3 linked regions of the Ensifer sp. PDNC004 genome follow. The protein of the gene in region 2 interacts with the protein of the main gene of each other region in a pairwise test. Links are inferred from orthologs where the notes say so. Each region holds a gene or a part of one and is shown on either strand. Other genes may lie near its edges.

Evidence for each region.
Region 1: the proteins of ptsN (region 2) and trkA interact in binary tests that used the Escherichia coli proteins (3 or more experiments, as listed by UniProt). The link is inferred for Ensifer sp. PDNC004 from one-to-one orthologs.
Region 3: the proteins of ptsN (region 2) and JVX98_RS19925 interact in binary tests that used the Escherichia coli proteins (3 or more experiments, as listed by UniProt). The link is inferred for Ensifer sp. PDNC004 from one-to-one orthologs.

The regions. Positions count from the first base shown.
Region 1 is NZ_CP070353.1:1,287,840-1,298,179, forward strand. The notes cover bases 4,097-6,933. They hold trkA (Trk system potassium transporter TrkA), read right to left. Parts: upstream 6,285-6,933; coding sequence 4,908-6,284; downstream 4,097-4,907. Other genes in these bases: JVX98_RS14470 (D-amino-acid transaminase), read right to left, coding at 4,097-4,897; ntrX (two-component system response regulator NtrX), read right to left, coding at 6,332-6,933. Also shown: siroheme synthase CysG, read right to left, coding at 1-539; JVX98_RS14450 (deaminase), read left to right, coding at 770-1,357; mazG (nucleoside triphosphate pyrophosphohydrolase), read left to right, coding at 1,363-2,196; GTPase HflX, read right to left, coding at 2,278-3,603; RNA chaperone Hfq, read right to left, coding at 3,682-3,924; more of JVX98_RS14470, read right to left, coding at 4,034-4,096; more of ntrX, read right to left, coding at 6,934-7,696; JVX98_RS14485 (PAS domain-containing sensor histidine kinase), read right to left, coding at 7,686-9,956; ntrC (nitrogen regulation protein NR(I)), read right to left, coding at 10,178-10,340. UniProt on the Escherichia coli protein: Part of the constitutive potassium transport systems TrkG and TrkH. May regulate the transport activity of TrkG and TrkH systems. Binds to NAD(+) and NADH.
Region 2 is NZ_CP070353.1:2,517,697-2,527,885, reverse strand. Bases 4,342-7,027 are described here. They hold ptsN (PTS IIA-like nitrogen regulatory protein PtsN), read right to left. Parts: upstream 6,074-7,027; coding sequence 5,609-6,073; downstream 4,342-5,608. Other genes in these bases: hpf (ribosome hibernation-promoting factor, HPF/YfiA family), read right to left, coding at 6,246-6,818; JVX98_RS20470 (helix-turn-helix transcriptional regulator), read left to right, coding at 4,743-5,555; JVX98_RS20475 (SDR family NAD(P)-dependent oxidoreductase), read right to left, coding at 4,342-4,592. In the rest of the region: rph (ribonuclease PH), read right to left, coding at 1-374; heat-inducible transcriptional repressor HrcA, read left to right, coding at 637-1,716; nucleotide exchange factor GrpE, read left to right, coding at 1,881-2,489; JVX98_RS20480 (D-arabinono-1,4-lactone oxidase), read right to left, coding at 2,578-3,813; more of JVX98_RS20475, read right to left, coding at 3,825-4,341; rpoN (RNA polymerase factor sigma-54), read right to left, coding at 7,043-8,581; lptB (LPS export ABC transporter ATP-binding protein), read right to left, coding at 8,728-9,546; JVX98_RS20445 (LptA/OstA family protein), read right to left, coding at 9,559-10,119; LPS export ABC transporter periplasmic protein LptC, read right to left, coding at 10,135-10,189. UniProt on the Escherichia coli protein: Seems to have a role in regulating nitrogen assimilation.
Region 3 is NZ_CP070353.1:2,398,171-2,408,876, reverse strand. The notes cover bases 3,960-7,162. They hold JVX98_RS19925 (sensor histidine kinase KdpD), read left to right. Parts: upstream 3,960-4,265; coding sequence 4,266-6,962; downstream 6,963-7,162. Other genes in these bases: JVX98_RS19920 (response regulator), read left to right, coding at 6,959-7,162; kdpC (potassium-transporting ATPase subunit KdpC), read left to right, coding at 3,960-4,243. Also shown: potassium-transporting ATPase subunit KdpA, read left to right, coding at 1-1,426; potassium-transporting ATPase subunit KdpB, read left to right, coding at 1,551-3,671; more of kdpC, read left to right, coding at 3,674-3,959; more of JVX98_RS19920, read left to right, coding at 7,163-7,654; JVX98_RS19915 (alpha/beta hydrolase), read right to left, coding at 7,685-8,839; ampC (class C beta-lactamase), read right to left, coding at 9,139-10,311. UniProt on the Escherichia coli protein: Member of the two-component regulatory system KdpD/KdpE involved in the regulation of the kdp operon. KdpD may function as a membrane-associated protein kinase that phosphorylates KdpE in response to environmental signals.

The sequences.
Region 1 (10,340 bases), 1.2 Mb from region 2 along the record:
CGGCGGGCAACGCCACGCGGCACCAGGCGATCGACCGTCTCGCGATAGCTTGCCGCAAGCGACGCGACGACACCGAGCGAGGGGGAAAGCAGCTGATCGATCTGGGCGCGGATCATCTGCGCCAGAACCGGCCCCGCCCCTTCGGTACCGATGGCAACGGCAACCGGAGCACGATTGACGAGCGCCGGTGTGAAGAAATCGCAGAAATCGGGTTGGTCGACGGCATTGGCCGGGATCTTGCGTTCGCGCGCTGCGATGACGATGCGCTGGTCCTCGGCGGCATTGCCGGTCGCGGCAAAAACGAGGATGGCGCCGTCCAACTGCTCGGGAGCGAAGGCGGCGGCGATATGTTCGATACCACGGTCACGAAGGTATTGCGCGAACTCCGCTTCCGGTGCGTCGGCGAAGACCACAATCGACGCTTCCGTGTTGAGCAGCAGCCGCACCTTGGCAAAGGCTTCGTCGCCATTGCCGAAAACCGCCACGCGCTTTTGCGCGACGCGAAAGAATGCGGGGAAAACGGCGAGCTGCTGCGGCATGGCTAGACGGTCGTTCCTTCTACAGGCTGCGGCGAATATCCCTTATGGCGCACGACAATTGAAGGAACAGAAATTTCAATGCCTTTCCAGGCACGTATTGTTTTGCTCGGCGCTGCACCATTTTGAGCAAATATCTCCGAGCCTGTTCAATCGCCGACCTTGGCGCGGCCATTGCGCCGCATGGGCAACGTCCGTTAAATGCGGTCAACGACCTGCCGGAGACCTGTGACATGACAAAACCAGAACTCGCCGAACGGCTTTTGACCGTCATCGAAGAGGATATCCTGCCGCTCACCGAAAAGGGTGTCGCCGCCGGCAACAAGGTCTTCGGCGCGGCGATCCTGCGCAAGTCCGATCTGTCTCTGGTGCTCGCCGAAACCAACAACGAGACGGAAAATCCGCTTTGGCATGGCGAAGTCCATACGCTGAAGCGTTTCTACGAGATGGCGGAAAAGCCGGATACGCGTGATCTCATCTTCCTGTCGACGCACGAGCCCTGCTCCATGTGCCTTTCGGCCATCACCTGGGCCGGCTTCGACAATTTCTATTACTTCTTCAGCCACGAGGACTCGCGCGACGCCTTTGCGATCCCGCACGACCTGAAGATCCTGAAGGAAGTCTTCCGGCTGGAACCAGGTGGTTACGCTCAGGACAACGCCTTCTGGCATTCCGCCTCGATCGCTGCCCTTTCGAAGGACGCCGACGCTGAAACCCGCGATCGGCTCGCCGCCCAGGATGCCCGCATCCGCGCCCGATACCAGAGCCTTTCCGACAGCTACCAGTCGGGCAAGGACGAAAACGCCATTCCGCTGAATTGAGATCCATGGAACCTTCACGCGACATAAAGGGCCTGCTCGACATCATGGCGGCGCTCCGCCAACCTGAAACCGGCTGCCCCTGGGACATCGTCCAGACCTTCGAGACCATCAAGCCCTATACGATCGAAGAGGCCTACGAGGTCGCCGACGCCATCGAGCGCGGCGACATGCACGACCTCTGCGACGAGCTCGGCGACCTGCTGCTGCAGGTGGTCTTCCATGCCCGCATGGCGGAGGAAGCCGGCGACTTCGCCTTTGGCGACGTCGTCGAAGCGGTGACCCGCAAGATGATCCGCCGCCATCCGCATGTCTTTGCCCGCTCCGACGCCGATACGCCCGAGGCGGTGAAGCTGCAATGGGATGAAATCAAGCAGGCCGAGAAGGCCGAGCGGCAGGAAAAGCGTGCCAAGCGTGGCCTCGCGCCTGATGCAGCCGCAAACCATCTGGGCTCGGTGCAGCGCTCATTTCCGGCGCTCGTAGAAGCCCTGAAGCTGCAGGAGCGCGCTGCAAAGGTGGGCTTCGACTGGTCCGAACCGGAACCAATCCTCGACAAGATCGAGGAAGAAATCGGCGAGTTGCGCCAGGCGCTGCGCGAAAAAGACCGCGCCAAGGTCAGCGACGAACTGGGCGACCTGATCTTCGCCGTCGTCAATATCGGCCGCCATGTCGGCACCGATCCGGAGATGGCGCTTCGCGGCACCAACACCAAGTTCCGCCGCCGCTTCGCCCATATCGAGCGCGAGCTCGGCGCGGCCGGCGAGACACTGGATGAGGCAACGCTGGAACGGATGGAAGAGCTCTGGCAGGCGGCGAAGGCGATCGAACGGCAACTGGGCTAGAGCGAGCGGGACGCGCCCTCGCATGCGCCCCGTTACCCTAAGCCAAGGCCGACAGCCGCCGACCCCGCGGCAAGCTATGGCTTACCAGTCTTCCGCGGCCGGCTTCGGCCCATTTCCGAGGCGACGCTCCAGCTCGGAGGCCTCGTTCTCGGTCAGCCTGAGATCAAGGCTCACCCGGCCATCTTCCAGGTCTTCACGACCATCGACGATCGCGTGCTGGTAGACCCAGGGCAGAAGCTGCAGCTGATCGATGCCGAGAACGACCGTGCATTCCGTCAGAACACCGGAAAGACGGCGGCCGATTTCGGCGAGCAGTTCGTCGACACCGTCACCGGTGATCGCGGAAACGGCAACCGTGTTGTTGGACGTCGCCGCCTTGCCGCGCAATGCCTCGCGCGATTCGTCGTCGAGCCTGTCGATCTTGTTCCAAACCTCGATCAGGCGCTCGGAGGCTTCCTTCTCGTCGATGCCGAGATCGGAAAGGATTCTGAGAACATCGCTTGCCTGCGCCTGGTTGTCCGGGTCAGAAAGGTCGCGCACGTGCAGGATCAGATCTGCCTCCAGCACCTCTTCGAGGGTCGCGCGGAACGCGGCAACAAGGTGCGTCGGCAGGTCGGAAATGAAGCCGACAGTGTCGGAGAGGATGACCATGCGGCCATGCGGCAGCTTCAGCCGCCGAAGCGTCGGGTCGAGCGTCGCAAACAGCATGTCCTCGGCGAGAACGCCTGCCCCGGTCATGCGGTTGAACAGCGTCGATTTTCCGGCATTGGTGTAGCCGACGAGAGCGACGATCGGGTGCGGCACCTTCTTGCGCTTGGAGCGATGCAACTGCCGTGTGCGGCGCACCTGCTCCAGCTCGCGCTCGAGCTTGACGATGCGGTCCTGCAGCAAGCGCCGGTCCGCTTCGATCTGGGTTTCACCCGGACCGCCCATGAAGCCGCCACCGCCGCGCTGGCGCTCAAGGTGGGTCCAGCTTCGGACCAGGCGGCCCTTCTGATAGTTGAGGTGCGCGAGATCGACCTGCAGCGTGCCTTCCTTGGTGGAGGCACGGCGGCCGAAGATCTCGAGAATGAGGCCGGTGCGGTCGATGACCTTGGCGTTCCATTCCTTCTCGAGATTGCGCTGCTGCACCGGCGTCAGCGGATGGTCGACGATGACAAGGCCTGCATCGAGCTCGACGAGGATATGGCCGATCTCTTCGATCTTGCCGGTGCCGAGCAAGGTGCCGGGCTTCGGCTGCGCCACCGGAACGATGGCGCCGTGCACGACCTCAAGGTCGATCGCCATGGCGAGGCCGGTCGCCTCTTCGAGACGACTTTCGTCCGAGCGCGTCGTGGTGGTCGAGAGGATCTCTGCGGACTGCCGTCCGGTCTTTTTCAAGACCGGAACGATAACGACCGCGCGCATGTCGTCGCGGAGCTTCTCGAGCTCCGGAATGATCGACGACAATTTTGAATCACGCTTGGTAATGTGCCTAACGTCCCGTCAGGATGCGGCTTCTTCGTTCTCGAACATCTGCAGCGGCTGGCCGGGCATGATGGTCGAGATCGCGTGCTTGTAGACCAGTTGCGAGTGGCCATCGCGACGCAGCAGGACGCAGAAGTTGTCGAACGAGGTCACAACGCCGGTAAGCTTGACGCCGTTGATAAGAAAAATTGTCAATGAAATCTTTTGCTTGCGGACCGTGTTGAGAAAGAGATCCTGCAAGTTTTGAGAACGTTCCGCCATCGCGCCGCTTCTTTCTTATTTGCCGGCGTTTCGCGCCGGTGCATTTTTGTCAAATTCAGCAATCAGAGGCGCCACAAGTACCTTCCCCGACACCTCTTCAGAGTTGGTATCAAATCAATGTCTTTTCCGCAACGCCGAAAAAGGCTTCGCGAATATTCTGTGCTATGCTTCCCGGATGACCATTGCCGATCGGCTTGCCGTCGACCGAAATGACCGGAAAACAGATGCTGGTGGCAGCGGTGATGAAGACTTCGCGCGCCGCGAGCATCTCATCCACCGAGAACGCCCTCTCCTCGATTTTGAGCCCCAGCGGCACCGCCACATCCATCAAGGTGGTGCGGGTGATTCCCTTGAGGATGCCGTGTTCTGCCGGCCGCGTGCGCAGGTTTCCATCACGATCGACGATCCAGACATTGGTCGCCGCCCCCTCCTTCACCGTGCCGTCGGCATCGACGAAGATCGCCTCCTGCGCGCCTTCTTCCTTGGCCTTCTGGCGCGCCAACACGTTGGGCAGAAGCCCGACCGACTTGATGTCCACCCGGTCCCAGCGGTTTTCCGGCACCGTGATCGCCGCAATTCCGTGGGTCGCCTTCCTGGCAATGGCCGCGGCATCGGTGCGTTTCGCCGTCACGACGATGGACGGGCGGGTTTCTGCCGCCGGAAAGACGTGGTCGCGGCGCGCTACGCCGCGCGTGACCTGCATGTAGAACAGGCCGTTCCTTACCCGGTTGCGCCGGACAACTTCGCGGATCACGTGGACGAGCGCCGCCCTAGTCATCGGCCAATCGATGCGCAACTCGCTGAGCGACCGGCCAAGGCGGTCGAGATGACGGGTGAGGTCGACGATATAGCCGTGTCGCACCTCGCAGACCTCGTAGACGCCGTCGGCAAACTGGTAGCCGCGGTCCTCGATATGCACGCCGGCGTCTGCGTTCCGCACGTAGGCGCCGTTGACATAGGCAATTCGGGACATCGTCTCGCCTTTAGAAATACTGGATGCTGACGCGGAACAGCTGCTCGACGTGGCGCACCGCATCCGCGGTGGCGAAGAGCACGACGCGATCCTTCGCCTTGATCCGGGTGGCACCGTCAGGACGGATGAACGTCTTGTCGCGATAGAGCGCGCCGATGCGGATACCGTCGGGAAGTTCGAGATCGCGCAGGGCCTTGCCGACGAGCGGCGAGGTTTCGAGAGCCTCGGCCTCGATGACTTCGGCCATGCCCTTCTGCACTGCGTAGACCGAACGGATGCGGCCCTTGCGGACATGCTGCAGCACGCGCGAGATCGTCACGGCGCGCGGGTTCACATAGGCATCGACGCCGGCGGTCGCAGCGAAATCCTGGTAGGACGGCTCGTTGATGAGGACGAGCGTGGACTTTGCACCCAGGTGCTTCGCCATCATGCTGCCGAGGATGTTGATCTGGTCGTTGTTGGTCAGCGCCACCACGAGATCGGCATCCTGGACATCCGCCTGCGCGAGGATCCGCTGGTCCATGGCCGAGCCGTTGAGCACGACCGTGCTGCTCAGCTTGTCGGCCATCATCACGGCGCGGTCACGATCGCTCTCGATCAGCTTCACCCGCGTGCGCGACTGATGGTCCTCGATCGCCTTGGCAACGAAATATCCGACATTGCCGCCGCCGAAAATGATGATGCGCCGCGCCTCCTGCTCTTCATGCCCGAACAGCGCCAGCGTGCGCCGCGCATGATCCCGATCGCAGACGACATAGGCGATATCGCCCGCCTGCAACTGGTCGTCGGAATGCGGCACGATTACCTTGCCGTTGCGGAAAATGCCGGTGACCGTCGCAAGCAAATCGGGAAACAGTTCGCTCAACTGCTGCAGCGGCGTTCCGACGACGGGGCAATCCTCCAGGCATTCGAACGCGACCATGGCGATGCGGTCGTCGGCGAAACGTACGACGTCGATCGCGCCGGGAAAGGAAATGCGCCGCAACACCAGCCGCCCGACTTCGACTTCGGGCGAAATGGTGACGTCGATCGGCACGTTCTCGCGCGAAAACAGGTTTGCATATTCAGGCGCGAGATAGCTCTGCGCCCGGATTCGCGCGACCTTGGTTGGCACGTTGAAGATCGCGTGCGCCACTTCACAGGCAACGATGTTGACTTCGTCGGACAGCGTCACCGCAATCAGCATGTCGGCCTGGTCGGCACCCGCCTTGGCCAGCACGTCCGGGTGCGCCCCATGGCCGACATAGCCGCGCACGTCGAGGCTCTCGGTAATGTTGGCGATCAGTGCCGCCGACGTATCGATCACCGAAACGTCGTTGTCTTCCTGCGCCAGCCGCTCGGCAATGCCGTAGCCGACCTGCCCCGCGCCACAAATGACTACCTTCATGTCGTTCTTTCACATGCGAGCGCGGGCGGGTTGGCCGGGAATTCCGGTCACACGCCCAGCGACTTCAGCTTCCGATGCAGTGCCGACCGCTCCATGCCGACAAATTCCGCCGTGCGCGAAATGTTGCCGCCGAATCGGTTGATCTGCGCGATCAGATAATCACGTTCGAACATTTCGCGAGCCTCGCGTAACGGCAGCGTCATGATGTGCTGGTCGCCCTGCGCCGAGATCTTCGGCAGCGTGTCGCCCACTTCCGTCGGCAGCATGTCGGCCGAGATCGGCGTATCCGGACCGTCGCTGCGCGCAAGGATCATCAACCGCTCGATGTTGTTGCGAAGCTGGCGGATGTTGCCCGGCCAATCATGCGCCTGAAGCACCGCCAGCGCGTCGTCACCGATCTTGCGCGGACGGATGCCGGCCTGCTCACTGACCTGGCGCATGAACATGTCGACGAGGAACGGAATGTCCTCGCGCCGCTCGGCCAGCGCCGGGACGCGAACCGGAATGACGGCCAGCCGGTGGAAGAGGTCTTCGCGGAACAGGCCCTCGGAGATCATGTTTTCGAGGTTGTAGGCAGTCGACGAGATGATGCGGACGTCGACCTTCACGCGCTTGGTGCCGCCGACACGCTCGAACTGCTGGTCGACGAGCACGCGCAGGATCTTGTTCTGCGTCTCGCGCGGCATCTCGCCAATCTCGTCGAGATAGAGGATGCCGCCATGAGCTTCCTCAAGCGCGCCCGTGCGGCGCGGCTGGCCCGGCGTGCCTTCGGTCCCGAACAGCGCGATTTCCATCCGGTCCGGCGTGATCGCCGCTGCGTTCAGCGCCACGAACGGCCCAGTGGACCGCGTCGACTTGCGGTGGATCATGCGCGCGACCAGTTCCTTGCCGGAACCCGAAGGCCCCTGGATCATGATGCGGCTGTTGGTCGGCGCAACCTTTTCGACCGTTTGGCGAAGCTGCGAGACGGCAACGGACGTGCCGATCAGTTCGACCGGGTCGCCGGACTTCTTCTTCAGTTCCGAGACTTCGCGCTTGAGCTTGGAGTTCTCCAGCGCCCGCTCGGCGATCAGGATCAGGCGGTCCGCCTTGAACGGCTTTTCGATGAAATCATAGGCGCCACGCTTGATGGCGTTGACCGCGGTTTCGATGTTGCCGTGGCCGGAAATCATGACGACCGGCAGATCCGGGTGGCGTCCCTTGATCTCGTCGAGCAGCGCCAGACCGTCGAGGCGGCTTCCCTGCATCCAGATGTCGAGGAAGACCAGCCGCGGCACACGATCGCTGATCGCCGCCAGCGCGCTGTCACTGTCGAAGGCGGTGCGCGTTTCGTGCCCCTCGTCGGACAAGATACCCGACACGATCTCGCGGATATCTTCCTCATCGTCCACAACCAGAATATCAGCGGCCATCGCTCGCACCCTTATCCTTCAAGCTCTCTTCGCCCCCGGTTTCTCCGGCAGGCGGCAGGATCACGCGGATCATCGCCCCGACACCGCCGTCGTATTCGGCTGGCGCGTCGTGCAATTCCAATTGTCCGCCATGGTCCTCAATGATCTTCTTGACGATGGCGAGACCCAGGCCCGTGCCCTTCTCGCGCATCGTCATGTATGGCTCCAAAATACGGTGCCGGTTTTCGGTGGGCAGGCCCTTGCCGTTGTCGATGATATCGACGACGAACAGGCCGGTCGCCGCATCGCTTCGCGCACGCGCCACGATAACAGGCTGGCCGCGGACAGCGTCCGACGGCACCGCCTCGATCGATTCGACGGCATTCTTGACGATGTTGCCGAAGGCCTGGCCGAGCATGCGCTCGTCGAACAGGCCCTCAAGCGGCTCCTCGCCAAAGTCGCGCACGAAGTTGATATGGTTGTTGCCCATTTCGCGCAGGAACACTGCATCCTTCAGGATCGCGCGAAGATCCGCCCGTTCCTTTGTCGGCTTCGGCATGCGCGCGAAGGCCGAGAACTCGTCCACCATGCGGCCGATGTCTTCCACCTGGCGCACGATCGTATCGGTGCACTGATCGAAGACCGCCTTGTCGTCCTGATTGATCTGCTTGCCGTAGCGTCGCTTCAGGCGCTCGGCGGAAAGCTGGATCGGCGTCAGCGGGTTCTTGATCTCGTGCGCGATGCGGCGCGCCACGTCGGCCCAGGCGGTCGAGCGCTGGGCGATGACGAGATCGGTGATGTCGTCGATGGTGATGACGTAGGATTCGTTCGCCTCGCCGCCCTCTTCCCGCGTCACCTGCACGTTCAGCGTGCGCTCGGTTCCGCCGCGCATGACGTTGATCTGCTTGCGGTAATCGTTGCGATGGCGGCCTTCGGCCTCGACCAGGACCTCCTCGATCTCCGGTGCGACCTCCCGCAGGTCAGCACCGAGAAGATCCGGCGCCGCCTTCTTCAGGAAATCCTCGGACGACGGGTTGGCGATGGTGATCTGGCGATCGCGCCCGACACCGATGACGGCCGCAGTCACGCCCGAAAGAACGGCCTCGATGAAGCGGCGGCGGTGGTCGACTTCGTCCTTGGCCTCCAGGATCTGCTCCTGCTGGCTGCGGATCTCCGAAACCATCTTGTTGAAGGTTCGCGAGAGATTACCGACGTCGCCATCGACGGCGCGGACCGGCACGACGACGTCGAGATTACCGGAGGCAACGCTGTCGGCGGCACCGATGAGCTGGCGGATGGGCCGGACAATCCGGTCGGCGACCGCGATGGCGGTCCAGATCGCGGCAAGCAATACGATGAGGGCAAAGCCGATATAGAGCACGCCGAAGGCGACCTGGGTGAAGGTTCGCCCGGCCTCGAGCATCTTGTACTCGGCGGTGTTCTCCTCCATCAGCCGGAGCGAGCGCATGACCTCCGGGTCGACATTGCGAACCGTGTAGAGGAAGGTGCCGGGAATGTCGTCGAGCGGGATGACCGCGCCGACAAGGTTGGTGATGCCCGGCGGAATCAGGGTCGGCTGGCCGGAGACGGAGCTCTTCAATGCATCCGGGGGAATGGCCGGTAGCGGGCGGTCGGTCGAGATGCTGGCCTGCACGATGGGGCTGCCGTCGGCGCGCACAAGAAAGGCGCCCAGCATACCGCGTCCCCGCGCCTGTCGGGTCATCAGCTCGGCAAAGCCCGTACGGTCGAGGCTGTAGAGCTGGCGATTGCGTTCGAGGTCGTTGGCCATCGACACGGTCTGGCCCTGCAGATAGCTCGCATTTTCGAGCACATAGGCCTGCGCGACGTTGATCGAGGAGCGGACGATCGCCTGGGTTCGGAGCGAGAACCAGCGGTCGAGGCCGACATCCAGCGTGATGCTGGCAAAGATCGCGACGAGCACCGCCGGCGTGATCGCGACGATCGAAAACAGCGCGACGATGCGCACGTGCAGGCGTGCAGCTGCGCGCCCCTTGTGGCGGGCGCGCAGGAGACGCAGGATTTCGCGGGCAATCAGATAGATGAGGCCGACGACAAAGAGGCTATTGATCGCCGCGCAGGCGATGACGACATTTCGTTCGAGCTTGATGGGCGTCAGACCGAGAAGCACGAGCAGGGAGACGGTCGCGCAGATCAGCGCGCCGGTTGCCAACATCAGGCCCGGCAGGGCAAAGGACCCACGACGATCCTGCGCCGCCAGTCCCTCATCTGTGCCCAGCGGCAAGGCCATTGCGTCCACCATGAAAAGCGTTCCCCCAACCGTCGCCAGCCGGCGACGGCATCTTTTACTTGCATTCTCGGGTCAAAGGTTGACCTCACCACCCAGCTGGGCTGCCGCGCTGCACCCCCGTCAATCGATTGGGTCAAATCGATTGACCAGGACGGCAACGACGCGCGATTCGGCGGCCGTTATCCGTTCAAGCAACGCATTGTGGCGAAAATGCAACGGTGGGTGTGGCCAAGTCAAGCGCTGCGTGAGCTGCGATAGACCGAAACACCGAGCTCGCGGATCTTCTTGCGCAGCGTGTTGCGGTTGAGGCCGAGCAGATCGGCCGCCTTGATCTGGTTGCCGCGAGTGGCGGTAAGCGCCGCAAGGATCAGCGGATACTCCATTTCCGCCAGCACC
Region 2 (10,189 bases):
GTGCCGCCATCAGCCTGGATGACGTCGCAGTCGATCGAGATCTGGCGTTCGCCGAGCGCCGGCAGATCGACGACGGCGCGCAGCGATCGGCCGATCAGCCGCTGGATTTCCTGGGTACGGCCGCTCTGCTTGCCGCTTGCCGCCTCGCGCCGCATGCGCTCCCCGGTGGCGCGCGGCAGCATGCCGTACTCCGCCGTCACCCAGCCCTTGCCGCCATTGCGCAGCCAGGCCGGAACCTTTTCCTCAAGGCTGGCGGTGCACAGCACATGCGTGTCGCCGAACCGCACCAGACAGGAGCCTTCCGCATGCTTGGAAAAATTGCGCTCGAAAGAAACCTTGCGCATTTGATCGGTTTTTCTGCCGGATGGCCGCATCGTCAACTCCTATCGTATCTCGTGAGCCTTCTACTGCATAATTCCCTAAATCGAAATCGATTTAGGGACAAAATTATGCAGCAGTTTATGGTGCTGCAGCGACCTTTGGCGCGTCCAAGGACGCGCGGCGCTGCAGAACACGGCGCGGGCAAAGGGAACCGGTGGAAAGCCGGGCAATCGACCGTTTTTTCCCTTTTGCCAACGGCCCGCAGGGACACTATATTCCGGCCACGGCAGGATGTGCCTGCATATGTGGAGTGACATGGTACTGCGCAATCCCGGAGCAAAGGAAATCGCCGCGGCGCTCGACGAGCGCTCGGGCGAAATTTTCCGTCGCATCGTGGAGACCTATCTGACGAGCGGCGAGCCGCTCGGCTCGCGCAATCTGTCGCGGCTTTTGCCGATGGCGCTGTCGCCTGCCTCCGTGCGCAACGTGATGAGCGACCTCGAAGACCTCGGGCTCATCTATTCGCCGCATGTGAGCGCCGGTCGCCTGCCGACCCAGACGGGCCTGCGCTTCTTCGTCGACGCCTTCATGCAGGTCGGCAATCTCTCACCTGAAGACCGCGCCTCGATCGACCGGCATGTCCGGCGCGACGACCATACCCAGCCGGTCGATGCGCTTTTGACCGAAGCGAGCCAGATGCTGTCCGGCATGTCGCGCGGCGCGGGTCTTGTCATCACCGCCAAGGCCGATCCGGTGCTGAAGCATGTCGAGTTCATCCGCCTGGCGCCGACCAAGGCGCTGGCCGTGCTCGTCGGCGAACATGACCAGGTGGAAAACCGCATCATCGAGCTGCCGGCAGGCGTCACCAGCTCGCAGCTTACGGAAGCCGCAAACTTCCTCAACGCCCATCTCGCCGGACAGACGATCGCCGAGGTGCGCACGCAGCTCGAAAGAGTGAAGCTGACGGTGCGCGGCGAACTCGACGCGCTGTCGCAGGATCTCGTCGAGCGCGGCCTTGCCATCTGGTCGGGCAACGAGGGCGACGAGAAGCCGGCGCGCCTGATCGTGCGCGGCCGTGCCAACCTGCTAGAAGGGCTCGAAGGCGCCGAGGATATCGACCGGCTCAGAATGCTGTTCGATGATCTCGAAAAGAAGGACAGCATGATCGAGCTGCTCGATCTTGCCGAAAGCGGCCCGGGCGTGCGGATCTTCATCGGCTCGGAAAACAAGCTGTTCTCGCTGTCCGGCTCCTCGCTGATCGTCGCACCCTATCGCGATGGCGAGGACCGCATCGTCGGCGCCGTCGGTGTCATCGGTCCGACGCGGCTCAACTACTCGCGCATCGTGCCGATGGTCGATTATACCGCGCAGCTGATGTCGCGGCTTTCGCGCTAAGAGCCCGTCTTTAGCGCACGTGCGCCATTGAACCCTTGATTTTTCGGCCCCAAACCTCGATATCGGCTTCAAATCCAGTTCCTGAGCATTTTTGCTGAAACGCAGGCTCGCGCTTGCGGTGTGGAAATGCGAAGGACAATAGAGACGACACTGCGGAGAACGTCATGACCGACGATACGAACAAGCACGGACCCGAGGCCACCGACGAGGTATTAGACGCCGCACCGGACGCTGCCGAGGCAGCAGCCGTTGCCGAGCCCGATCCGTTGGAACTCGCCCGGGCCGAGAGCGCCGAACTGCGCGACAAGTACCTTCGGCTTGCCGCCGAGATGGACAACCTGCGCCGCCGCACCGAACGCGATGTCAAGGATGCCAAGTCCTATTCGGTTGCAGGCTTTGCCCGCGACATGCTGGCGGTATCCGACAACCTGCGCCGCGCGCTCGACGCCATTCCGGCGGAAGCCAAGGAAGCTGGCGAAGCCGGTCTCAACACGCTGATCGAAGGCGTGGAGATGACCGAGCGCTCGATGCTTTCGGCGCTTGAGCGCCACGGCGTCAAGAAGCTGGAGCCGGAAGGCCAGAAGTTCGACCCGAACTTCCACCAGGCGATGTTCGAAATCCCGAATGCGGATGTGCCGAACAACACGGTGCTGCAGGTCGTCCAAGCCGGCTACACCATCGGCGACCGCGTCCTGCGTCCGGCCATGGTCGGCGTTTCCAAGGGCGGCCCCAAGGTCGTTGCTGGCGAGAACGGCGACACGCCGGCCGCCTGATCCCGCCGAACGGAATTCAACAAAAACGCCGCGCGAGCTTCGCGCGGCGTCTTTGTTTGGTGCACGGCGCGACAGCCACGGGCAAGTGTTACCCGAACAATTGCTGTAGGTGATCGTTGAGGAAGCGTCCTTCGGGATCGACCTTGGCCCTCAGCGCCCGGAAATCGCCGGCGCGGGGGTAGAGTGCCGTTACATCCTCGGCGCCGAGGAAGTGCAGCTTGCCCCAGTGCGGCCGCGAGCCGTACTGCCTGAGGATCGTGTCCACGTCCTTCAGGTATTCCCAATAGTCGGTGCCGGGCTCGCCGGAGACCGAAAGCGTGATTGAGTCCTGCTCGAAGAAGGGGCTGATCCAGCCGGTGTCGCCAGCAGTGAAGCGATACTCGATCGGATAGATGCATGTCGGGTGCTTCTCCAGCATCAGCTTGCGCACCGCCTTGACCGCTTCCTTGCCGTGGGCGACGGGCACCGCATATTCGAGTTCGTGGAAGTTCGGCACGTATTCGATCGGGTAGATCTCCGAGGAATAGGCGATCTTCTCGAAACCACGCTCCATCGGCGCTTCCCCGGTGATGTCGATCACCTTCATCTCGCAGACGTCGGAGGTCTTGTCGGTGGTCGAAACCGAGGCCGTATCCGGCAGGCAGTAGCAGTGGCGGCTCTCGGGCACCGGGCACCAGAAGAAGCCGAAATGGCGGTGCTTGGCGGCAAGCTCGTCGTGCTGCTCGATCATTTCGTCGAAGGTGCAGCGCCAGAGCTTTTCATGGAGATTGTAGCTCTCCATCGCCTGCAGGGTAATCTCCGAGATCACGCCGAGCATGCCGACGGAGACGCGCGCCGCCTCGAGCAGATCCGGCGTCGTCTCGTCGACCACGAGGATGCTGCCGTCCGGTTGCACGAGGCGCATGCCGACGATCTGCGAGGCCATGTTGCCAAGCCTGGCGCCGGTGCCATGGGTGCCGGTCGTCAGCGCGCCGGCCAGCGCCTGGCTGTCGATATCGCCCTGGTTGATCAGCGACAGGCCGTTTTCCTTCAGCACCTTGCCGAGCTGGTTGATGGTGGTGCCGGCCCTGACCGCGACGCGCTTGCGCGCGCTATCGATGTTGACGACACCTTGCATGCTGGAAAGCGTCAGATGCAGCCCGCTCGTCAGCGCCACCGGTGTGAAGGAATGGCCGGACCCGGCGCAACGCACGTTCAGCCCTTGGGCTGTCGCATCGCGCACCATTTCGGCCAGCGCCGCCTCGCTCTCCGGCGCGCCGCGATGGCGCACGATGCATGATTGGTTTCCGACCCAGTTGCGCCAGTGGCCACCTGCCTGAAGCATTTTCCCCTCCCTCAAACCGCGGTGAAGCAATTGTCGACGAACAGATGCGTGCCGTTGACGAAACTCGCCTCGTCGCTCGCCAGAAACAATGCCGCGTTCGCCACTTCCTTCGGATCGCACATGCGGCCCTGCTGCGCGGCGATCGCCGCCTCCGAAACGTCGACGCCATATTTGCTGAGGCCGACAAGTTCGCGCTTGCCGTGGTCGGTGGCGATGAAGCCCGGGCAGACGGCGTTGCAGCGGATGCCGCGGTCGCGAAACTCGACGGCGATGGCGCGCGCGAACATGTGGCAGGCGCCCTTTGTGGTGTCGTAGAGCACCTCCATCGGCGTGGCCGCCACGGCCGAGATCGACGAGGTGCAGACGATGCTGCCGCCGCCGGCCGCAAGCATGCCCGGCAACACTGCCTTGGTCATCAGGAACATGCTGCGCACATTGACCGCCATCAGCCGATCCCACTCGTCCTCCTCCGTTTCGAGGAAGGGGCCGACGGCAAGGATGCCGGCGTGGTTGAAGAGCACGGTGATGGAACCGAAGGCCGCTTCGACCGCCTTGACGGCGGACGTCACCTCGGCCGACACCGAGACGTCGGCGGGGGCGAAAATCGCCTCGCCGCCATTGGCGCGGATCGAGGCGGCCACCTCTTCGCCCTTGCTGCGCGGCAGGTCGACGATCGCGACCTTTGCGCCTTCGCGCGCGAACAGCTCGGATGCGGCAAGACCGCAGCCTCCCGCGCCACCGCTGATCAGCGCCACCTTGCCTGAAAGCCTGCCTGCCATCGTCATCCTCCCCCTTAGGCGTCCTTCGCAGCGGTCGCCAATGACGACCCGCGACGGATCCGGTTTCTCACTCCCCGGGAATTATTGTTGACGAGTGAGGGGCTGTCGATATCCCATGGGGGATACGTAGGGTTGGGGGATGACAAGGGAATGCTCGCAAGCGAGTCCGCAGATATCTCGGCGATGATCGGCCTGATCGGCACCGAGGATTTCGGCCGGGCGCTCGACCGGATGCTCCGGTCGGTCACCGGCTTCGATCTCTCGGTCGTGTTTGCCTACCCCTACGATGCCAGGCCGATCGTCCTGCATGACGGCTATACGGCCAAGGTGTCGGCAAGTGCGCTTTCCGCCTATCTCGGCGGCGCCTATCTGCTCGATCCCTTCTATGTCGCCTGTTGCGCCGGCCAGCCGGCGGGCCTCTGGCGAATGCGCGAGCTGGCGCCGGACCAGTTCTTCCAGTCTGACTTCTCGTCGTCGGCGGAAGTGCATCCTTGCGTGTCGATGGAATCCGGCGTTCTCGTCGAGGAGGTGGGCTTCGTCATCCCGCTCGATGGCGGCCTGCAGGCGACCTATTCGCTGATGCGCGGCCGCGGCGGCGAACCTTTCAGCGAGGCGGAACTGGCGCGGCTCCGCGTCTACGAGCCGATCGTGCGCGAGGCCATCCGGTCGAACTGGCGCCAGCAGGGCCAGCCGGTCGCGCCGCCGCCTTCCGAGGAGGGCGACGACGCGATGGAGGTGGCGTTCGAGAGCCTCTGTTCAGATCGGCTGACCAAGCAGCAGCGCAACATCGTGCGCCTGATCCTCAGGGGCCACAGCAACCTGTCGATCGGCAAGGTGATGAACATTGCCGAAGGGACGGTGCGCATCCACCGCAAGAACATCTATCGCCGGCTCGGCATTTCGAGCCAGGGTGCGCTGTTTCGGATTTTCATTGATCATTTGAACGGGCGTCAGCTCTATTGACGCAAGGTTCGGGTGACTGTGCGCATCCTGCCGGATGCGCCCGTTGTTCAAGCTCAGGCGGCGTGCGAGGTCGCGTCGTCGTCGAGCAGCGTGTAGATCGCGCTGGCGGAATCGCTCGAGCGGATCTTGGCCACCATGTCCTGGTCGCGAAGCACGCGGGCGATGCGCGACAGGGCCTTGAGGTGGTCCGCACCGGCGCCTTCCGGAGCAAGCAGCAGGAACACGAGATCGACCGGCTGGTCGTCGAGCGCCTCGAAATCGACAGGCGTATCGAGACGCGCGAAGATGCCGATGATCGAGGGAAGGTTGTTGAGCTTGCCGTGCGGGATGGCGATACCGTTGCCGACGCCGGTGGAACCGAGGCGCTCGCGCTGCAGGATCACGTCGAAGATTTCACGCTCCGGAAGCCCGGTGATCTTAGAAGCTTTTGCCGCCAATTCCTGAAGGAGCTGTTTTTTCGAGTTGGCCCTCATGGCCGGGATGATCGCATTTTGATGCAGTAGACCTGCCAATGCCATTCTTTTGTCCTCGTTCGCCGGTTAGAGCCGGACAACATCATCATAAATGCGTCGCAATGGCTCTAACCATCTTTGTCATGGCGGGTTCCATGCACAGAAAAGTCACATTTTCCGGCCTGGCCGCTGAGTTGCGGGAGAGGGACGCCGGCATGCCGGCATCCCTCTTTTTCGCTCATGCTTTGATATTGGCAGCGTCGATCCAGCCAATATTTCCGTCGTTGCGTCTGTAGACGATATTCAGTTCGGCCTTGCCGGGAGTGCGGAACATGAGGACGGGTTCATCCGTCATGTCGAGTGCCATCACGGCGCTGGCGACAGACATCGTCCTCAATTGTTTCGAGCTTTCGGCGACGATCGTCGGGGCGTAATCCTCGGGGACTTCGTCATCCTCGAAGGGCACCGAATCCATCACTGTGTAGGCCACTTCGGCAGCGTTCTGTCCGTTGCCGTTGTGATGATCCTTCAGCTTGCGCTTGTAGCGACGCAGGCGCTTTTCGATGCGGTCCGACGCCGCGTCGAAGGCTGCCTGTGGATCGTTCGCCTGGCCATTCGCCTGCATTACCACGCCCGTATCGAGATGAAGCTTGCAGTCGGCGCTAAAGCGCGGCCCGGATTTTTCCACAGTGACCTGGCTTGAATATCCTCCGTCGAAATATTTGGTAACGGCCTGCTCGATCTGCTCGCCAATGCGGGCGCGGAACGAATCGCCGATTTCCATCTGTTTACCGGATACACGCACACTCATGGAGTTTCCTCTCTCGTTCGTGATTTGCGCAGCCAGTCTATTCCAAGCGGTCCCGTCATCCAAGCCTTTCAGACTTGCGAGCGCGCCTCTGTCGCAGCCACCGGTCGCACCGGTCGCCTCCGGGGCGAGCATGTCCCCGGCAATTGCGGCGGGCTCATATCGCCTGTGTCGGAGAGAGTCAATCGAAGGTCGCAAAAAAGTTAATGCGCCTTAACGTTCGAGGCTCAGAAACCGGAGGCCTTGGCGAGCGCGCGCTTCTCCCGCCGGCGCTGCACGGAGGAGGGGATGTTCATCGCCTCCCGGTATTTGGCGACCGTGCGCCGCGCGATGTCGATGCCAGCCTTCTTGAGGATGTCGACGATGTCGTCATCGGAAAGCACGGCCTCGGTGCTCTCCTCCTGGATCAGCGTGCGGATCTTGTGGCGCACGGATTCCGCCGAATGGCTGTCGCCGCCTTCGGCCGAGCCAATCGAGACGGTGAAGAAATATTTGAGTTCGAACAGCCCGCGCGGCGTCAGCATGTACTTGTTCGAGGTGACGCGGCTGACGGTCGATTCATGCATCTTGATGGCGTCGGCCACGGTCTTGAGGTTCAGCGGCCTGAGATGCCCGATGCCGTTGGCGAGAAAGGCGTCCTGCTGGCGCACGATCTCGGTCGCGACCTTCATGATCGTGCGGGCGCGCTGGTCGAGGCTACGCGTCAACCAGTTGGCATTCTGCAGGCACTCGTTGAGGAAGGCCTGGTCGGCGCTGTTTTTCTGCGTGCCGCGCGAAACCGAAGCGAAGTAGTCCTGGTTGACCAGAACGCGCGGCAAAGCGTCCGGATTGAGCTCGACCAGCCACGACCCGTCGGGCGCTGCCCGCACGACGATATCGGGCACGATCGCCTCGCTGACGCTGGTCTCGAAGCTGGTGCCCGGCTTCGGGTCGAGCTTGCGGATTTCCGCCAGCATGTCGATCAGGTCTTCCTCGTCGACGCCGCAGATCTTCTTGAGCGTTGCGAAATCCCGTCGCGCCAGAAGTTCGAGATTGGCAAGCAGCGCCTCCATCGCCGGGTCGAGCCGGTCGCGGGCGCGCAACTGGATGGCGAGACATTCGCCGAGCGAACGGGCAAAGACGCCCGGCGGATCGAACTGCTGCAGCGTCAGCAGCACCCTGATGACATCGGCATCTGCGGCACCCAGCCGTTCGCCGACCTCGCCGAGGTCCGCCTGCAGGTAGCCGGCGTCGTCCAGCTGGTCGATGAGGTGTTGCGCGATCAGTCGGTCGGACGGCGTCGGCAGCGCGAAGGGTAATTGCTCCAGAAGCGTTTCGCGCAGGCTCTTGCGGCCGGCGACGAAGTCGTCGAGGTCGTAGTCTTCGCCCTCGCCGCCGCCGGGCATCGATTTCCACTGGCCAAGCAATTCCGGCGCGTCGGCGCGCTGCGGCGTCGTGTCGTCCTGGAAGACATTGGCGAAATCGGCATCGAGCTGGTCGTCAAGCCGCTCGCCGCTCTGCGATGTGGCGCTGTCATAGAGATCCGCCTGGCCGCCGCCGTCGTCGTTTGCGCCACTCTCGTCGCCGCCGGCCATCTCGCCCCGCTCCGGGGTGAGCTGATCGTCATTTGCCTGAAATTCGAGCAGCGGGTTCTTTTCGACTTCCTGGGCAATGAACTGGTTGAGTTCAAAATGCGTCATCTGCAGCAGCTGGATCGACTGCATGAGTTGTGGCGTCATCACCAGGGACTGGGATTGGCGCAGATGAAGGCTGGCGGACAGGGCCATGCTGACGCGAAACTCCCGAGAAATCTCCAGGGGCCGCGGTGCTTCTCCGGTCGCCGATCGGGCCCTTTTCTTAATTGGCCCAAAAATTGCTTATCGGAAAGGTTTGGTCAAGCGCGATCGCGGGCGGAATCGCCCGCGAGGCGGTCTCAGAGGCTGAAATTGTCGCCGAGATAGAGCCGGCGCACGTCAGGATTGGTGACGATGTCGTTGGCGCGACCATGCGTCAGCACTTCGCCGGCATGGATAATGTAGGCACGGTCGATGAGGCCGAGCGTCTCGCGAACGTTGTGGTCGGTGATCAAAACGCCGATGCCGCGCGATGTCAGGTGCCGGACAAGTGCCTGGATGTCGGCGACCGAGATCGGATCGACGCCGGCAAAGGGCTCGTCGAGCAGCATGAAAGTCGGGTCGGTCGCAAGCGCGCGGGCGATTTCGAGACGGCGGCGTTCGCCACCGGAAAGCGCAATCGCCGGCGACTTGCGCAGATGCGTGATGTTGAACTCGCCGAGCAGGTCGTTGAGCTTGCTCTCGCGTCGCTCCAGGTTCCTGTCGTGGACCTCGAGCACGGCGCGGATGTTCTCCTCGACCGTCAGCCCGCGGAAGATCGACGCTTCCTGCGGCAGGTAGCCGACGCCGAGGCGTGCACGCCGATACATCGGCATGGTCGTCACGTCGTTGCCGTTGATCTCGATCGAGCCCTCGTCGACGGGGACGAGGCCGGTGATCATGTAGAAGCAGGTGGTCTTGCCGGCGCCGTTCGGCCCGAGCAGGCCTACGGCTTCGCCGCGCCGCACCACGAGCGATACGCCGTTGACGACCCGGCGCTCGCGATAGGCCTTGGTCAGCCCACGGGCGATCAGCGTGCCGTCATAGCGCGCCTTGTCGACCGCATGGCCGGAGGCGACCGCAGCGGTCGCCGACGGTTTGCGGACCCGTTTGCGCTTGTGGAGGAAGGGAAGTTGCACGAGCGGTCTACGTCAGTTCGTCTTGCGGGACTTCGGGTCGAGCTGGATCTGCACGCGGCCGCCGCAGGCTTCGAGCTGGGCCTCACCGGTTTCCATCTGGACGTTGAGCTGGCAGCCGACGAAGACGTTCTTTCCTTCCGAGAGGACGACCTTGTCGCCCTTGAGAACGAAGACCTGCTTGGTCATGTCGAACGAGCCGGTGTCGGCCGTCGCCTGCTGGGTCCCGGAGCTCAGGAAAACCTTGTTGCTGACCTCGATGCGGTCGATGTCGGCGTCGCCGCTCGAAACCGAGCCGCCGCCGGACTTGTAGAAGACGACCATGTTGCCCGCCTGCAGCGTCGTCGTGCCCTGCACGACCTTGACGTTGCCGCTGAAGATCGCCTTGCTTTCCGGGTCCTTGATTTCGAGCTTGTCGCTCTCGATCTGGATTGGCTTGTCGTTGGACAGCTCAAGGCCCTTCATCTTGCTCGACGTGGCCTGCGCAAAAGCGCCGGAGGCAATAATCAAAGCGCCGGCTCCGGCAATGGCCAGGCTGGCGGAAATCTTGAAAAATGATGCGGTTGTGACCGACATGGAGTGCACCGGGTCCTATTTCGCGTTTTTGCGGATGGCGGTGGGCTCGACGTTCACCCTCACCATGCCC
Region 3 (10,706 bases), 120 kb from region 2 along the record:
GCAAGGTTTCTCGGGCATGCCGTCCGACCTCGCCTTCAACACGGCGGCCAGCTTCGTCACCAACACCAACTGGCAGAACTACGGCGGCGAAACCACGCTCAGCCATTTCAGCCAGATGGCCGGGCTCACGGTGCACAACTTCGTCTCGGCTGCGACCGGCATCGCCATGGCGCTTGCCGTCACCCGCGCCTTCGCCCGCTCGAACGCCTCGACCGTCGGCAATTTCTGGGTCGACCTCACCCGTTCGACGCTCTACGTGCTCCTGCCGATTGCCGTCGTCATGGCGCTTGCCATGGTCTGGAGCGGCCTGCCGCAGACCTTCCACGCCGATCTCACCGCAACCACGCTCGAAGGCGTCAAGCAGACGATCTCAGTCGGCCCGGTCGCAAGCCAGGAAGCGATCAAGCAGCTCGGCACCAATGGCGGCGGCTTCTTCAACGTCAACGCCGCCCATCCGTTCGAAAACCCGACGGCCTTCTCCAACTATCTCAACATCTTCTCGATGCTGTCGATCTCGGCGGCGCTCGTCTACACCTTCGGCCAGATGGTCGGCAACCGCCGCCAGAGCTGGGCCTTCATCGCCGTCACCGGCATCCTGCTGATCTCCGGCGTCGCGGTCGTCTACTGGGCTGAAGCCCAGGGCAACCCCATCCTGACCGCCCTTGGCCTCGATGCCGCCCAGGGCAACATGGAGGGCAAGGAAGTTCGCTTCGGCCAGGCGATGACGGCGCTCTATGCGGCTGTTACGACGGGTCTGTCGGATGGCGGCGTCAACAGCATGCACGGCTCGCTGACGGGCCTCGGCGGTCTCGTGCCGATGTTCCTGATGCAGCTTGGCGAAGTCCTGCCGGGCGGCGTCGGTTCCGGTCTCTACGGCATGGTCGTCTTTGCGATCCTCGCCGTCTTCGTTGCCGGCCTGATGGTCGGCCGTACGCCGGAACTGCTCGGCAAGAAGATCGAAAGCCGCGAGATGAAATACGCGATGTTCGCCGTCCTCATCCTGCCGGCAACGATCCTCGGCTTTGCCGCCGTCTCCGCGATGCTGCCCTTTGCTGTCGCCAGCATCGGCACGGCGGGTCCGCATGGCCTGTCGGAAATCCTCTACGCCTTCACGTCGGCGGCCGGCAACAACGGCTCGGCTTTCGGCGGGCTCACCGGCAACACACCCTGGTACAACACGACGCTAGGCTTCGCGATGCTGCTCGGCCGCTTCGCCTATGCCGTTCCGGTGATGGCGATCGCCGGCTCGATCGCGGTCAAGACCCGCGTACCGGCCTCCAAGGGTACCTTCCCGACCGACACGCCGCTCTTCGTCGGCCTGCTCGTCGGCATCATCCTCATTCTCGGCGGGTTGCAGTTCTTCCCGGCGCTCGCGCTTGGTCCCATCGTCGAGCATCTCTCGATGCTTGCCGGTCAGACCTTCTAGAGCGGGATGAGGAAAAGTGTGTGCGGTTTTCCGCCCGCATCCCGCTCTAACTTATTAGAAACGATCACGTTTATGGTTTGGGTCGACTAGACCCAAACCATCGCGATCTAAAGGAATTCGACACATGTCTTCCAAACCCATCGCTCCCAGTCTTCTGGACCCGGCGATCCTGCTGCCGGCGATCAAGGCGGCGTTCGTCAAGCTCGACCCGCGCCAGCTCGTGCGCAATCCGGTGATCTTCGTCACCGAAGTGGTCGCCGCCGTCGTCACCGGCCTCTTCGTCCGTGATCTCGTAACCGGCGGCGGAGGCGCACTCTTCTCCGGCCAGATCGCTGCCTGGCTCTGGTTCACCGTGCTCTTTGCCACCTTTGCCGAAGCCGTCGCCGAAGGTCGCGGCAAGGCCCAGGCCGACAGCCTGCGCCGTACCAAGTCCGAGCTGACGGCGCGCAAACTCGTCGCCGACGAAGGCCGTGAGACCCAGACGATCCCGGCGACATCACTCAAGGTCGGCGACCTCGTGCTTGTCCAGGCCGGCGAACTGATCCCCGGCGACGGCGAAGTCGTCGAAGGCGTCGCTTCCGTCAACGAGAGCGCCATCACCGGTGAATCGGCGCCCGTCATCCGCGAATCCGGTGGCGACCGCTCGGCTGTCACCGGCGGCACGCAGGTGCTGTCAGACTGGATCAAGATCCGCATCGCCGTCGCACCGGGCGACACCTTCGTCGACCGCATGATCGCTCTGATCGAGGGCGCGCAGCGCCAGAAGACCCCGAACGAGATCGCCCTTTCGATCCTGCTTTCGGGCCTGACGCTGATCTTCCTCGTCGCCGTCGTCACGCTCTGGGGCCTTGCCGGTTATTCCGGTACCGTTCTCTCGGTCACCGTGCTGGCCGCGCTTCTGGTAACGCTGATCCCGACCACCATCGGTGGTCTGCTTTCGGCGATCGGCATCGCCGGCATGGACCGTCTGGTCCGCTTCAACGTCATCGCCACCTCCGGCCGCGCCGTCGAGGCTGCCGGCGACGTCGATACGCTGCTGCTCGACAAGACCGGCACTATCACCTTCGGCAACCGCATGGCCGCCGACTTCATGCCGGTGCCGGGCGTTACCGAGGCCGAGCTTGCCGATGCCGCACTGCTTGCAAGCCTTGCCGACGAAACGCCGGAGGGTCGCTCGATCGCAGCGCTCGCCACCGGCGAATTCGGCCGCCAGGCGCCAGACGTGTCGCTTCCGGTGTCCGACAAGAGTGAAGTCGTGGCGCTTGCCGGCGGCGGCGGCGGCGCAAGCCGGGCCGGTGCGACCCGGATCGACGCGGTCATTCCCTTCGCTGCGGAAACGAGGCTTTCTGGCGTTGACTTCGGCGGTCGCCGGCTGCGCAAGGGTGCCGTCGACTCGATCCTGAAGTTCACCGGCATCCGCGACGAGAACGTGCCGAACGAGTTTCGCCGCGCCGTCGATCAGGTCGCCCGCACCGGCGGCACCCCGCTTGCCGTCGCCGACGGTCCACGCCTGCTCGGCGTCATTCACCTGAAGGACGTGGTGAAGCCCGGCATCAAGGAACGCTTCGCCGCCCTGCGCGCCATGGGCATCCGCACGGTCATGGTCACCGGCGACAACCCGGTGACAGCGGCCGCCATCGCATCTGAAGCCGGCGTCGACGACTTTCTCGCCGAAGCCACCCCCGAGGACAAGCTTGGCTATATCCGCAAGGAACAGCAGGGCGGTCGTCTCATCGCCATGTGCGGCGACGGTACCAACGACGCGCCGGCGCTCGCCCAGGCCGATGTCGGCGTCGCCATGCAGACCGGGACGCAGGCCGCCCGCGAGGCCGCCAACATGGTGGACCTCGATTCCAGTCCGACGAAGCTCATCGAGATCGTCGAGATCGGCAAGCAGCTGTTGATGACCCGTGGGTCGCTGACGACCTTTTCGATCGCCAACGACGTTGCGAAGTACTTCGCCATCATCCCGGCGCTGTTCATCACCACCTATCCGGCCCTGGCCGCGCTCAACGTCATGGGCCTCGCCTCGCCGCAATCGGCGATCCTGTCGGCGGTGATCTTCAACGCGCTCATCATCGTCGCGCTGATCCCGCTGGCGCTGAAGGGCGTCAAGTACCGGCCGGTCGGTGCGGCAGCACTCCTGCGTCGCAACCTGCTCGTCTACGGCCTCGGCGGCATTGTCCTGCCCTTCGCCGGCATCAAGCTCGTCGACCTTGCCGTCAACGCACTCAATCTGGTGTAACCATGCTGAACCAACTTCGCCCCGCCATCGTGATGATCGTGCTTCTGACCGCGATCACCGGCCTTGCCTATCCCTTCGCCATCACCGGCGCCTCGCAGGTGCTGATGCCCGCCCAGGCAAATGGCAGCCTCATCGAAAAGGACGGCGCCCTCATCGGCTCCGCCCTCATCGGCCAGAATTTCACCTCCGACAAGTATTTCTGGCCGCGGCCCTCCGCGACCGGTCCGGAAGCCTACAATGCCGGCGCTTCGAGCGGCTCCAACCTCGGCACCACCTCGGTCAAGCTGAAGGATCGCGTTGCAGCCGATGTCGAGCGGCTGAAGGCGGCCGGCGTCAACGGTGAAATTCCGGCGGATGCGGCGACCACGTCAGGCTCCGGTCTCGACCCGCACATCACGCCGGCCTTTGCCGAAGCCCAGGTTGCCCGCGTCGCCAAGGCGCGGGGCCTGAGCGAAGCGGACGTCGCCGGCCTGGTTTCCAGGGCGACGGAGGAACGGCTGTTCGGGGTCGTAGGCGAGCCGCGCGTCAATGTGCTAGAACTCAACCTGGCCCTTGATGCGCCCCGAACCTGATTCCTCACGCCTGAGATCATGAATGCCCGACAGTGAACGCGACGCCAAAAGTCGCCCGGATCCAGACGCATTGCTGGCGCTTGCCGCGCAGGACCGCCGGGGAAAGCTGACCGTATTCCTCGGTGCCGCTCCCGGCGTCGGCAAGACCTATGCGATGTTGTCGCGGGCCCGCCGACTGAAGGACGACGGCATCGATATCGTCGTCGGGCTGGTGGAGACGCATGGGCGCAGCGAGACCGCAGCGCTCATCGATGGATTGGAAATACTGCCGCGCCGCGATGTGAACCATCGCGGCCGCGTGCTGTCGGAGTTCGACCTGGATGCCGCCCTTGCGCGGCGTCCGAGGATCATCGTCGTCGACGAACTGGCCCATAGCAACCCGGCCGAAAGCCGGCACCCCAAGCGCTACCAGGACATTGAGGAACTGATCGCCGCCGGCATCGATGTCTGGACCGCGCTCAACATCCAGCATCTCGAAAGCCTCTCGGACATCGTCGCCCAGATTACTGGTGTTCCCGTGCGCGAGCGGGTGCCGGATACTGTGCTGAAGCGGGCCGACGAGGTGCTGCTTGTCGATCTGCCGCCGGCCGAGTTGATCGAGCGCCTGAAGGACGGCAAGGTCTATCTGCCCGACAGCGCCAAGCGCGCCGTCGATCGCTTCTTCCGCCTCGGCAACCTGACGGCGCTGCGCGAACTCGCGCTCCGGCGCACGGCCGACCGGGTCGACGACCAGATGGTCGACTACCTCAAGCAGAACGCGATCGAAGGCATCTGGGCGAGCGGAGAGCGCCTGCTCGTCTGCATCGGCCCCGATCCGCTGTCGGAAAAAGTCGTGCGTACCGCAAGCCGGCTTGCTGAGGGCTTGAACGCACCGTGGATCGTCGTCTTCATCGAGCGCGCCGACCGCGAGAGCGGCGACGGCGAGGATGTGCGCCGGCTCGACGAAACCTTCCGCCTTGCCGAACAGCTCGGCGCCGAAACCCGTCGCATCGTCGGCAATGATTTTGTCGAGGAAATCCTGAAGCTCGCGCGCCGCGAGCATGCGACGCAGATCGTCATCGGCGCGCGCCGCCAATCCTTCCCGATGCGGTTCTTCCGGCAGTCGCTTCCCGATGCCCTGGCCGAGCGCGTGTCCGGCATCGGCATCTACCTCGTTACCGATCGCGAGACGACGCCCGTCAAGCGGCGATCAAAGAGGAAGAGGACGCTGCCGCCGGGAACCGGGCGGGCGATCGGCATCGCTGCCGGATCGGTCGCCATCTCGACCGGTGTCGGCCTGCTGCTCGGCCGTTTCGTCGTCCTGCCCAACATATCGCTGCTTTATCTGCTCGCGGTGCTGGCGTCCGCGACCTATGCCGGCCATATCGCGGCGATCGCCGCAGCGCTGTTTTCGGTGCTCGCCTACAATTTCTTTTTCATCAAGCCGACCGGCACCTTCACCATCGCCGAGCCGCACGAGGTTTTCGCGCTCGTTGTCTTCCTGGTCGCCGCGGCACTCGCGGGCAGCCTCGCCTCCCGCGTGCGCGAGCAGGCGAAGGCAGCGCGGCAGCGTGCCGCCGCGACCCAGGCGCTTTATGATTTTTCCCGCAAACTTTCCGGCACGGCCAAGCCGGACGACGTGCTTTGGGCGGCGGTCACGCAGATGCAGTCGACGCTGAAACGCAGCGCCGCCCTCTTGTTGCCCGCAGAAGGCGACCTGCAGCTGAAGGCAGCCTGGCCTCCGGACACCGAGCTTGACGTCACCGACATCATGGCTGCACGCTGGGCGATGGACAAACGCGAGCCGGCCGGCAATGGCACCGGCACGTTGCCGAACAGCCCCTTCCACTTCCGTCCGCTGACAAGCCCGCATGGCGTCGTCGGCGTCTGTGGCTTCGTCCAGGCGGACAAGCCACTGGAGATCAACGAAGAGCGGGCACTGGCGGCGATCCTGGACCAGACGGCGATCGCGGTCGATCGGGCGCGCCTGTCGCGCGAAAGCCTCGACCAGGCGGCCAAGCTCGAAGGCGAACGCTTCCGCGCCGCTCTTCTCTCATCCATCTCGCATGACCTGAGAACCCCGCTTGCGACGATCACCGGTGCCGTCACCAGCCTGCGCCAACTCGGCGACCGGATGCCGCCGGAAAGCCGCGACGACCTGTTGCAGTCGATAGAGGAGGAGGGCGGTCGGCTGACGCGCTTTGTCGCCAACCTGCTCGACATGACCCGCATCGAGGCCGGCACCGTCAACGCCAAGCGCGATTGGGTCGATGTCGCCGACGTCGTGCGAGCCGCCGTCGATCGCGCCCGCAAGTATTTCCCGGACCGCGAGGTCGAAACCAGCATTGCAGCCGACCTGCCCTTGATGCGCGGCGACAGCGTGCTGCTCGGCCAGGTGCTGTTCAACCTGCTCGACAATGCCAACAAGTATGGCGGCGACGAGCCGATCAGCATCTATGCCCGTACTGAAGGCAGCGAGATCGTGCTGTCGGTAACCGATCTCGGCAAAGGTATCCCGCCGCGGGATCTCGAGCAGGTCTTCGAGAAATTCTTCCGCCGCGGCAAGGCCGACGGCCGCACGCCGGGAACGGGGCTGGGGCTGTCGATCGCCAGGGGCTTCGTCGAGGCGATGGGCGGACAGATCAAGGCGGAAAGCCCGGCGCTTCGCCGCCGCGGCACGCGCATTTCCATGCGCTTTCCCGCCGCCAAGGCTGAAATTTCCGAAAAGGACCGTGCATGAGCGTGGAGCGTATCCTCGTCGTCGACGACGAACCCCAGATCCAGCGTTTCCTGAAACCCGCGCTGAGTGCCGCCGGCTATGACGTTCGCGAGGCGATGACCGGTGCCGAGGCGCTGAAGGCGGCCGCGACGATGGCGCCGGATGTCGTCATACTCGATCTCGGCCTGCCGGACATGGACGGCAAGGAGGTCATCGCCAACTTGCGCGGCTGGTCGCAGGTGCCGATCATCATTCTGTCGGCCCGCGACCGGGAAAGCGAAAAGATCGCCGCACTCGATCTCGGCGCCGACGATTACATCGAAAAGCCCTTCGGCATCGGCGAACTGACCGCCCGCATCCGCGCGGCCCTTCGCCACCGGGTACAGATGGAAGGCGGCCAGACGCAGCTGTCCGCCGATGGCGTTTCGATCGACACGATCAAGCGGGTGGTGACGAAGGACGGCGAACCGGTGCGGCTGACGCCGAAGGAATACGACCTCCTGGTGATGCTGGCGCATCACGCCGGCCGGGTCGTCACCCACAAGACGCTGCTCACCTCGGTCTGGGGCGTGGCCCATGGCGAAGACCTGCACTATTTGCGCGTCTTCATCGGGCAACTGCGCGGGAAGATCGAGCGCGATCCGGCCGACCCGAAGATCATCCGCACCGAGCCCGGCGTCGGCTACCGCTTCGTCGGCGACGACGACGGTTGACGGGGTCACCGCCAACGGCCGCTGAGACCCTTACTTGATCTTCACCGGCGTCGGCATGTCGGTCGCGAGCGTGTCTCCGACGACCACCTTCTTCTTCTTTGCCGGTTGCGGGTTTTCGAGGATCGACACAGGCGCCGAGACCGTTACGGCCGCGACGTTGCCGACGTTTCTGGCCGTGCCGGCGACGACTGCCGCGATGCCGGTTCCGACCGAGATGTCAGAGTCGGTCAGCGTCTGTCCCGTGGCGAGCCGCGTGCCGATCAACTGAACGATTTCAGGACTTTCAGCGAACTTTCCGTGGTGCAGGCCGTCCTCAGACTTAACCTTCGTCAGGTCGATGGCGGTGATGCCGGCGCGTTCCAGCTGGGTCCGGTAGGGCTCTGCCGACGGGTCGATTGCGCCGAGGCGAGAGACGTCGCCGGAGATGAAGCTCGAAAGCGCCAGCGCCCGGTCGTCCTGCGAAACGAAGATCGTGAATTTCGGCCGCTTGTGGCCCATCTCGACAAACTGCTTGGCAAAGACGTCGAGATCGATATCCGGCGAAGCAAGAATGACGTTCTCGATCTTCGACGGCACGTTGCCGTCGCGGATACCCATCTGGCGCAGCGATTCCATCGTCAGCCAGGTGCCCATGGAGTGGGCGAGGATGGTGATGCTCTTGACCTTCGGTGCGTCGGAAAGCTTCTTCAGAATGTCTTCAAGGGCCGTGCGCGAATAGTTCGTGCTTTCCTTGTCGTAATTGTAGTCGAACACGTTGGCGCGCGAAGGCCAGGTGAAGAGAACCGGTGTCGCTTTGACGTCCGAATCGTGGACGATCTGCGCCAGCCGGTAGACCGAATCCTCGTAGCGGTTGTTGAAGCCGTGCACGAAGACGAAGGCGTTGCCGCCGATATCGTGCTGCAGGAACCAGGACTTGGCCTCGTCGAGCGACCTGAGTTCATTCACCCGCGTGACGGCGAATTCCTTGGCCGGATCCGGCGGCAGCTTGCGCGGCCATTGTACCGTGCCCGACTTGCGTGCTGTTTCCGGCGGGATCGAAACCGCGACGTCGGTTAGGAAGGTGTTGGCGTCGCGCTCGCCGGAAAAGAGTGTCGCCGGATCGCCCGAGGGTTCGCGCGTGGTCGCCACAAGCATGTCGACGGTGGAGGCGCCTGGAACCGGAGCGGTCAGCGCGACAGGCGCCATCACGCCCTTGGCATGGCCGCCGCAGCCGGCAAGCAGCGTCAAGGCTGCAAGCACGAAGATTGTCCGCCCCCTGCCTGCACGTTGCCGATGTAGCGAACTCTGAACTCCCAACCACTCGAACATCGGCATCCCCACATACGCCTGAACTCGACTGCATCTGATCGCGCTTTCGCGAAACGCAGATGACAATACTCGGCGCTAATATGCAAGCAGGCCCTGATTGAAGATTCGCTACAGAGTTGTTGATGGATGTCGTTTCCCGTGTCGCGGGCTCGCCGCGGCACGGGAATTTTCCGCCGTTACTTCGCTCTCGCTTCGAGCGCCGTCAGGATCGCGTGGGCCGCCTTGATCCTCTCGGGGATCGGAATGTTGCGGTTGGCAAGCAGCAGGATGCCGATCTTCTTTTCCGGCACGAAGGCGACATATCCACCGAAGCCGTTGGTGGAGCCGGTCTTGTTGTAGAGCGTCGAACCGTCGGGTTGCCTCGGCGGGCTCAATGCCTTGACCGGGTTGCTCTTCAGGGCCATGTCGCGCGAGTTGCCGTCGAGCAGCCGCTCCACCGAAACCGGGTAGGGGTACTGCTCCCAGCCGAGCCCCTGCACCATCTTGCCGCTGTCGAAATACCCCACGTGAGTGGCTTCGATCGCCTTGCGGATAGGCCCGTCCAACTGTTCAGGCCGGATGTTGGCCTCGACGAAGCGGATCATGTCTGCCGCCGACGACTTCACCCCATAGGCCTCCGCGTCGAACGTTCCGGCAGTGACGCGGATGGGCTTGTCAGCCTTGCCGTAGCCCCAGGCGTAGCTGCCCATCTGGCTGTCTGGAACGCGGACATAGCTGTGCTTCAGCCCGAGCTTGGGAAAGATCTCGCTTTCGAGGACCGCGCTGAAGTCGCCGCCCATCGCCAATGCCGCGGTGTGGCCGAAGAGGCCGATGCTCGGGTTGGAATAGCGACGCTTCTTGCCGGGCTTGGCTTCCGGCTTCCACGTGCTGAAATAGTCGACCATGTCGGCGTCGCTCTTGACCGCGTCGGGGAACTGCAGCGGCAGCCCGCCGGCGGTATAGGTGGCGAGATGGAGGAGGGTCGCCTTGTCGATCGCCGTGCCCGCAAGGGCCGGCATGAATTTGCCGGGATGGTCGGCGAACGAGAGCTTGCCGGTTACCTGCGCATAGGACGCCAGTGTCGAGGCGAAAGTCTTGCTGATCGAGCCGAGTTCGAACAGCGTATCTTCGGTGACTGGAGCCTTCGTTTCCTTGGAAGCGACGCCGTAATTCATGAAGTAGCGCTGGCCGTCAACGGTCACCGCGACGGCGATGCCCGGCACCTTGTGTTCGTGCATGACAGGGCGGATTGCCTTGTCCACGACGGCGGCAATCTGGGCCCGATCGCCGCCTTCGGCGAGCGCGTTCGACGCCAGGGCTGCAAGGGTTGCAGTAGCAAGGCCTAATCTAATTGTCGCCAATCTGTCCATTCGATGTGTTCTCTCTCGATAGGTGTTTTGTCGGTGGCGCGGGCATTGGGGGGCGTGCGGCCACGGTCGGAGATGGGTGTCGGATCGAGTCGGCGCTTTACCAACCCCTTTTTCCTGTCAGGCCATGGAGACCTGCAAGGGGAGCCCAAAAGGACGGCAAAGAGCTAGACCGCCCGGTCCGACGGCACAAATGACGATATTTCGAGGGAGACCCTAGAAAATCTAAGGCGAGATGTCGCGCCGGGGGAGACGATTTTCAGGGGGCGAAGGCGGCGGCGAGGGGCGTTGGCGCCGTGCATTCCATAAAATTGCGTGGTCCGTTGTCATTGCGGGCGCTCGGGCGTAGTATTCGCCGGCAGTTTAAGGCCTCGTTGTTGCCAGGCTGCATTTTTAAT